DNA from 2 places in the Exiguobacterium sp. RIT341 genome. Region 1 is predicted to be linked to the other one. Evidence: a T-box and tRNA genes for the amino acid it is inferred to sense, from the RefSeq annotation. Region 1 holds a T-box; the other holds one or more tRNA genes.
What was found. The T-box of region 1 lies ahead of BW42_RS01185 (valine--tRNA ligase). A T-box ahead of a tRNA ligase gene usually reads a tRNA of that ligase, here a tRNA-Val.
Positions count from the first base shown of each region.

Region 2: it has a tRNA-Val gene. The T-box ahead of BW42_RS01185 (valine--tRNA ligase) is inferred to sense a tRNA for this amino acid. The anticodon was not compared.

Region 1 is NZ_JFYW01000001.1:238,085-242,511, reverse strand. It holds gene BW42_RS01190 (folylpolyglutamate synthase/dihydrofolate synthase family protein) at 1-62, opposite strand, end outside; gene BW42_RS01185 (valine--tRNA ligase) at 117-2,753, opposite strand; T-box leader at 2,804-3,033, opposite strand; gene hemL (glutamate-1-semialdehyde 2,1-aminomutase) at 3,088-4,398, opposite strand; gene hemB (porphobilinogen synthase) at 4,395-4,427, opposite strand, start outside.
Region 2 is NZ_JFYW01000011.1:82,530-86,956, forward strand. It holds gene BW42_RS14030 (efflux RND transporter permease subunit) at 1-1,698, opposite strand, end outside; tRNA gene BW42_RS14035 (tRNA-Val) at 1,883-1,955, shown strand; gene BW42_RS14040 (PTS transporter subunit IIC) at 2,053-3,075, opposite strand; gene BW42_RS14045 (metallophosphoesterase) at 3,439-4,173, shown strand; gene BW42_RS14050 (hypothetical protein) at 4,210-4,427, opposite strand, start outside.

The DNA.
Region 1 (4,427 bases):
GGTTTGACGCCGAATGCTAGTAAGCTCGATAACCAATCCAATACATCTTCTCGCGTCCTCATGCTGTTCGCTCCTTTAAAAAAAGTGGCTCAAGGAGACTTGAGCCACTGCTGTAATTAGTGTGAGAGTTCGTTGATGCGTGCTTCGACAGCTTGACGTTTTTCCGTATAATCAAGTGCCTTCGCTTTTTCTTCATCAATGACATGTGCTGGTGCTTTGCCGACGAAGCCAGGGTTGTTGAGTTTTTTCTCGACCCGTTCGACTTCTTTCGTATACTTGACGAGTTCTTTATTCAAGCGCGCGATTTCTTCCTCGATGTTGATCAAGTCTGCGAGCGGGATGAACAATTCTGCTCCTGTTACGATCGCACTCATCGCTTTTTCTGGCGCTGGCATTTGCTCTTCAATCCGGAGTTCAGACGCGTTCGTGAACTTTTGCAAGTACGAGCTATTAGACGACAAGTCGTCTTGAACACGTGCGTCGTTCGTCGAGATGAACAATTGGATCTGTTTCGACATCGGTGCGTTCACTTCCGCGCGGATGTTACGAACCGAACGGATGACGTTCTGAACCGCTTCAAATGCTGGAACAGCTTCCGGGAAGTCGAGTGACGCCTCGCGTGTCGGCCATGCGGCACGTGTGATCGTCTCACCTTCATGCGGTAAGTGTTGCCAGATTTCTTCCGTGATGAACGGCATGAATGGATGCATCAAGCGCATGATCCGGTCGAGTGTATAGGCAAGAACCGAACGCGTCGTTTGTTTCGCTGCTTCGTCTTCTCCGTTGAGCGGCAACTTCGCCATCTCGATATACCAGTTACAGAAGTCTTCCCAGATGAAGTGATAGAGAATACGTCCTGCTTCACCAAACTCATATTTATCCGATAGACGTGTCACGTCATCGATCGTTGTCTGTAAACGTGTCAGGATCCACTTATCTGCGAGTGATTTCTCGCCTGTCAAATCGATCTGATCAAACGTTAGACCGTCCATGTTCATCAAGGCAAAACGGCTTGCGTTCCATAGTTTGTTCGAGAAGTTCCACGTTGCTTCAATCTTTTCCCAGTAGAAGCGGAGGTCGTTGCCTGGTGTCGATCCAGTCGTTAAGAACCAACGCAGTGAATCAGCACCGTATTTCTCGATGACATCCATCGGATCAATCCCGTTTCCGAGGGATTTCGACATTTTGCGTCCTTCCGAATCACGAATCAATCCGTGGATCAAGACGTCTTGGAATGGACGTTGTCCCGTGAATTCATACGATTGGAAGATCATCCGTGATACCCAGAAGGCGATGATGTCGTATCCCGTAACCAGTGTCGATGTCGGGAAGTATTTCTGATAATCCGCTGCGTCCGTATTCGGCCAACCCATCGTTGAGAACGGCCAAAGGGCTGAAGAGAACCATGTATCGAGAACATCGTTGTCTTGCTCCCAGTTCTCGATGTCTGCTGGTGCTTCCTTGCCAACGTATACTTCGCCTGTTTCTTTATGGTACCAAGCCGGAATGCGATGTCCCCACCACAGTTGACGGCTAACACACCAGTCACGGATATTTTCCATCCAGCGTACATATGTGTTTTCAAAGCGTTGCGGAACGAAGTTGACCTTGTCTGGTCCTTGTTGTTCCTCGAGTGCTTTTTGCGCGAGTGGTTCCATTTTGACGAACCATTGCAATGAGAGATACGGCTCGACGATTGCATCTGAACGTTCCGAGTGACCAACAGAGTGCAAGTGTGGTTCGATTTTGATTAGAACACCTTCTGCTTTTAAATCTTCAACGATTTGTTTCCGGCATTCGAAACGATCCATGCCTTCGTATTTACCTGCATTCTCGTTCATCGTTCCATCTTCATTCATGACGAGGACACGTGGTAATTCGTGGCGGTTACCGACTTCGAAGTCGTTCGGGTCGTGTGCAGGTGTAATCTTCACGACACCTGTACCGAACTCCATGTCGACATATTCATCCGCAACAATCGGAATCTCGCGACCAACAATTGGTAACGTGATCGTTTTTCCGACGAGGTGAGCGTAACGCTCATCCTTCGGGTTCACGGCAATCGCTGTATCACCAAGCATCGTCTCAGGACGTGTCGTCGCTAGTTCAACATGACCTGAACCGTCCGTCAGTGGATAGCTGAGGTGGTAAAACGCCCCTTCGATATCCTTGTAGATGACTTCGATATCCGAGATCGCTGTTTTCGTCGCTGGGTCCCAGTTAACGATGTATTCGCCACGATAGATCAAGCCTTTTTCGTAAAGTTTAACGAAGACTTCTTGAACTGCTTCTGACAACCCTTCGTCGAGCGTGAAGCGTTCACGCGAGTAATCGAGTCCAAGACCGAGTTTTGCCCATTGTGCACGAATCGTTGACGCATACTCTTCTTTCCATGCCCAAGATTGCTCGAGGAATTTCTCACGACCCATTTCAAGACGTGATTTCCCTTCTGCTCGCAGTTTTTGTTCGACTTTTGCTTGCGTCGCAATACCAGCATGGTCCATTCCCGGTAGATACAGGACGTCGAACCCTTGCATCCGTTTCATCCGCGTCAGCATATCTTGTAATGTTGTGTCCCAAGCGTGACCAAGGTGTAATTTACCTGTGACGTTCGGTGGTGGAATGACGATCGTGTACGGCTCTTTCTCCGGATCTTGATCAGCTTTAAAGTACTCTCCCTTTAACCAAAAGTCGTGCCATTTTTCTTCCGTTGCCTGCGGATCATATTTCGTTGGCATTGATAATTCCTGCATCCTGATCGCTCCCTTTTTGTCCATAATAAAAACGGCTTCTCTCGTCCTATGCTAAGGACGAAAGAAAGCCGTTGCTTTTTTCCGCGGTACCACCTTAGTTCATCCAACATCGGATGCCCTCGAGCCACGTAACGTGTGGAGGACGGATATCGCTCGTAAGACTCACGATACCAGCTCGTGGGGTGACCTTCCTCCTGTTCGTCCGTCACATCTTTCAGCCAAGGATGTGTTCTCTACGCCGGTACGAATACAGGATTACTCTTCCCGTCATCGCTGTTGCCATTTTCTTCTTTATTCATTTTAGCCGAGAGTTCAATCAATCGTCAAGAACTGCTTAACGATCGAACTCAACTTGGAGTTCCTTGAACGTCAATTCGACGGCTTCAATCGTCTGTTCGATATCTTCGTCCGTATGGGCAATCGAGAGGAAGAGACCTTCGAATTGTGATGGTGGTAAGAAGACACCACGCGCCGCCATCTTTTGATAATACGAACGGAACATCTCAAGGTTCGATGTTTTCGCTTTTTCAAAGTTCGTGACACGTTCATCCGTGAAGAAGACACCAAACATCGCACCCGCACGGTTCGTCGTCAGCGGAATGTTATATTTCGCCGCAGCATTCAGGTAGCCTTCAGACAGACGGCTCGCTTTCCGGTCGAACTCTTCATAGTGCTCGGGTTTCAATTGCGTCAGTGTCGCTAGACCCGCTGCCATCGCAAGTGGGTTCCCGGATAACGTACCTGCTTGATAAATTGGACCTTGTGGTGCGATCTGTTCCATGATGTCACGACGTCCGCCATAAGCACCGACTGGCATTCCGCCGCCGATGACTTTACCGAGACACGTGATATCCGGCGTGACACCGAAGTGTCCTTGCGCACAGTGGAATCCGACACGGAAACCGGTCATGACTTCGTCAAAAATCAATAACGCACCGTTTTCTGATGTGATTTCCCGTAAGCCTTCAAGGAATCCTGGTTCTGGTGGCACGAAGCCCATGTTCCCAGCAGCCGGTTCGACGATGACACCAGCGATATCGTCGCCGTGTTTTTCAAACGCGATCCGGACAGCGTCCAAATCGTTGTAAGGAACCGTCAGTGTCATGCTCGCAATTTGCGCCGGAACGCCTGGTGAATCTGGTAGTCCAAGTGTCGCGACACCTGAACCTGCTTTAATCAAGAGTGAGTCCCCATGACCGTGGTAACAGCCTTCGAACTTCAAGATTTTTGTCCGACCTGTATAGCCGCGTGCGAGACGAAGGGCAGCCATCGTCGCTTCTGTTCCTGAATTGACCATCCGGACGACTTCGACCGACGGTACACGACTGATGACGACTTCCGCCATCGCTGATTCGATTTCTGTTGGTGTCCCGTAACTCCAGCCACGCATCGCTTGTTCTTGAATCGCTGACGTGACGATTGGATCGGCATGACCGAGAATCATCGGTCCCCATGACAGGACGTAATCGATATACTCTTTTCCGTCGATATCATAGAGCTTTGATCCTTTCGCATGATCTGCGAAGATTGGTGTCATCCCGACCGATTTATAAGCACGGACTGGGCTGTTGACACCACCCGGCATGAGCGGGAGTGCCCGCTCGAACGCTTCTTTTGATTTTGAGTTCTGGTTAATTAAGCTCATTTCGACCCCTCCAGGTAACGACAAATGTC
Region 2 (4,427 bases), on a different contig from region 1:
TAGAGAACCGCCGAGAAGAATGAACGATACAATTAAGATCGTCGCCTTATGCGAGAGTGACTTTTCAATCAGCTTGCCATACCACCGTTGAAGAGCACCTTCTTTTTCTTCTGCTGGAACCTTCTTAAAGGCAAATTTCGCAAGAATCGGTACGATCGTGATCGCAACGAGTAGTGAAGCAAGTAATGAGAAAATAATTGTCAAAGCAAACGGTAAGAAGAACTTACCAGTGATTCCACCGACGAATCCGATTGGCAGGAAGACGACGACGGTCGTTAGCGTCGATGACGTGATTGCTTTTAAAATCTCTTTTGTCGATTGTTCGATGATCTCATCCGTCATACCGGATTCGGATTTTCGAACACGCCGGAAGATGTTCTCGATAACGACGATACTATCATCAACGACACGACCGACCGCAACGGCCATCCCGCCAAGTGTCATGATGTTCAGAGAAATATCTTGCCAGTTCAAGAAGATAGCAGCAATGAGTAACGATAAAGGAATCGAGACGATGGCAATAATCGTTGCGCGAATATTTCGTAAGAACAAGAGTACAGCGAGAGAGGCAAAGAGGGCACCAAGTAATCCTTCTTTGACGAGTGTCGCGACGGATTCCTCGATATCCTTCGCTGAATCGATCCCAATCGTATAGTCGACTTGATCGTCATATTTATTAAGGATCTTCGTGACTTCATCTGCGATTTCGACCGTATTGGCATCTTGTTTTTTCGTGATTGCCATCGATAAGGAATCTTTTAAATCGTAACGTGTTTTTTCGCTTTGTTGCGAGACTGCTTCGATTTTTGCAATATCTTCTAGACGAATCGGTTCTGCAGGTTCAGACGCCTGATCTGTAGCTGCTCCACCTGTTGTACTTGGTGGTCCTTGTGTTGCACCTTGTGGTGGACCGCCAGCAGATGAACCACCTGTTTGATCGCTACTAGCTGAACTAGTCGCACCTGCAACGGGTGTCAATTGTAGATTTTTTAGTTTATCTAGATTTTCTAGTTTTTCCTCAACGCGAATCGGTATTTTTGAATCGTTTTCTGATAGCTGACCAGATGGGAACGAGACATACTTTCCGTTGATTTGTTCCTTGATACTTGAGAGCGAGAGTCCTGCTTCTGTTGCTTTCTGATTATCGACGGTGATTTGAACGAGATCATCTTTGTAGCCACCAACGGAAACGCTATTGATTCCTGGAATCTTATTAAGTTCAGGTTCGATATCGTCCTTGAGGATTTTTTCGATGTCTTTACCATCCTTACTAAAGAAAGAGATATTATAGATTGGGAACGATCCAAAGGACAGACGATTTAATTTCGTTGTTGCTTCCTCTGGTAGATTCGCATCTTGGATTGCAGCATCAATCTGTTGTTCGACTTTATCCATATCAGTATCGAACGGGAATTCGATGTTTAAGATACCGATGCTTTCATAAGAAGAGCTTGTCAGCTTAGTAGCTCCTTCGATTCCTTTCAAAGCAGTTTCAAGCTTCGAGACGACTTGTTTATCGACATCGTCGGGCGAAGCACCAGGATATACTGCTTCAACAGAGATTTGAGGAAATTCGATTTCTGGGAACTGATCGACTTTTAATTTCGAGAAAGAATAGACGCCTCCTAAAACTAAAAGAATGGCGATGATGAAAACAGCCACCGAATTCTTTAAACTGAATCGGGTTAAAAAGTTCATATGAACACTCCTTTCGTTTATATGTGCTTATTTACATAGTAGAGGACACTCATAGAACCCGCAACTTTAAAACTGTTTTATTCAAAAAGATCTTTTTGAAAAAAGATAATTTTTTTTGTTAAAAAGGCTTTACACCTTTCGATATGCTGCTATAATAAAAATATACCCAGTAACAACACAGCATGATTCTGTAGCTCAGCTGGGAGAGCGCTACCTTGACAGGGTAGAGGTCGCTGGTTCGAGCCCAGTCAGAATCATACCGAAATCGTTCCTTTTCGAAGGAACGATTTTTTTTGCATTAAAAAAACTATTCCCGAAATCAATCAGGAATAGTTGGAAGGTAGAGATATTATTTTATTGGATTTCGAGATGAAGATCGCCACGCTTCGTCCAGCCTGCGACAGTCGTCAATCGATAGAAGACGAGTGTCAAGACGCCAGGTAAAACGACACCAGTCAAGAAGAAGATAAGGAACGCCTGAGGACCTTGGTTGACGAAGATATTGAGTGGCGCAATCATCGAATTTAAACCGAGTCCAGCGAGTTCATATGGTACTTTCAAAGAGAGAAGAAGCGTCGCTACAGGAGCTGAAATCATCGCTGCGAGAAACGGTGCAACGACAAGACGTGGATTTTTAACGATATTCGGGAATTGTACTTTAGGTGTGACAAAGAAAGAAGCAATCAAACCACCGGGATCCGTCTGACGATATGCCATCAATGTGAAGCCAACGAATTGAGCGGAACAGCCAATGAGTGCGGCGGCACTTGCTACAGGATCAAGCTGCAAAGCGATAGCGAGTGCAGCGGATGAAGCGGGAGACATCAATAAGACACTAAAGATGAGTGCAATGACAAGAGATGTAGCAATAGGAGACGATTCGACTGAAGCGGTGATCATAGCGCTGAATTTTGTAAGGAGTGGTGTCGTTACGGCAGCAGCACCGATACCAGTGATACCACCGGCAAGCACAGCACTCATTGGGATGACCATCATGTCAAATTTCGTTTTTCCAGTCATGCGTTTTCCGACATATACAGCGACCGCAGCTGCGAGTAATGCACTGATTGGCTGACCGGGGGCAAGAACGAGTCCAGAAGCAGTCGATTGAAGCGCAGCACCACCAATCGTCGCTGCGATCATCGCGCTGAACAGGACAAGTGTGTTTCCTCCGAGCTGAAAGGCGATACCGGCACCGAGTGCAGGAGCAAGCAGTACTTTTGCGACGCCGCCAATCGTCAGTAGCATTTGGATATGTAAAAAATTGCCGAGCGTCTCAATCAGGAGTCCGACACCGAGTGTTACAAGAACGGCATTCGCCATTCCAGCTGATACTTTTACCATTCGATCCATCGCATATTCTTTCAACGTTGTCATCCTCTCTCTATCTATCTCTATTTTTTGCCATGAAAAAAGCCTATCCATTTTTGGGATAGGCGCCACTCATTCTGTGCGGGCGCCTCATTCGATGCATCGAAAGGAGGGCCCAAAAATCATTTCCGTTTCATCATCGGAAAAGTTTTCAGTCCCTCATGCATAGAATAATCAGTCGTCCGGCTTGGTTAAATGGCTGTTGCGTCGGAATCATTCAATCGTGCCCCTCTCTGTGAATTTTTCTAAGCCTAACATGCTTCTGATCAATAATCAATATTTTCTGACAATTTATTTTTTTCTCTAAATCTAATAGGAATTTACGCTATCATCGGGAAATCCTAATGTACTAACAATGGAGGCGTTTACATGAAAGTAATGATTTTTACAGATATTCACGGGAATGCTTCAGCATTGCGTGCCGTGTTGTCCTACCTCGATCAGTCTTCAGACATCGATGCTGTATATTGTCTCGGTGATCTCGTCGGTATCGGACCTGAACATAATGAGGTCATCAATTTGTTAAGGCAGCGGCCTGATATTCAGACGATTTCTGGAAACCATGATGAATGCGTCCTTGCTTTGATTCATGGGGATGTTTATCCCGCTAGTTACCAACATGCGAAAGAGCACCATCAATGGATTGCAGATTCATTGACGCAGGAGAATCAGAGTTATTTGGAGCGTTTACCGCGTGTATTGAATGTCACCCATCAGGAACAAACGATGTATCTGACACATTATGCCTATGCCGATCAGACGAAAAAAATCGGTGAGGAACCCTTAAAGCCAGCAGTGGATGGAACGAAAGAAAACTTACCCGTCCTTTTTTCCGGAAATGAGGCGCGAATCATTGGCTTTGGTCACCACCATCCAGCACAACAAGTTGAGACGGATCAAACGCTGTACATCAACCCTGGAGCGATCGGGTGTCAGGAAACAGCTCTTGCCCCAGTAGCAATCCTCACTTTAGAAAAAGGACAAGTTCGTTCGGAAATCCTGACGATTCCTTACGATGACCGCCCATTTCTAAATGTACTCAATACAACAGAAATGCCGGAACGTGAATTGATGCGACGTCTCTTCTTCGGAAATAGATCATGAAAAAAACCTTCATGAATAGATCATGAAGGAAGTCGATCATGCAGACAGTTTCGTCATGATTGAGATGAGGCAGACGATAATCAGTAACAGGATACCGATATTTCGTTTCAACGAGTGGCGTGACCAGTAGAAGAATAGTGCAAGTACAGGGGCCACGAAAAAGGCAAGAACAAGACTGATCAGTGTTGCAAGAAATAAAACAAATATCCAGAGCTTGCTCGTTGTCCGGTAAACCTGCCACATGTCGTAAAGCG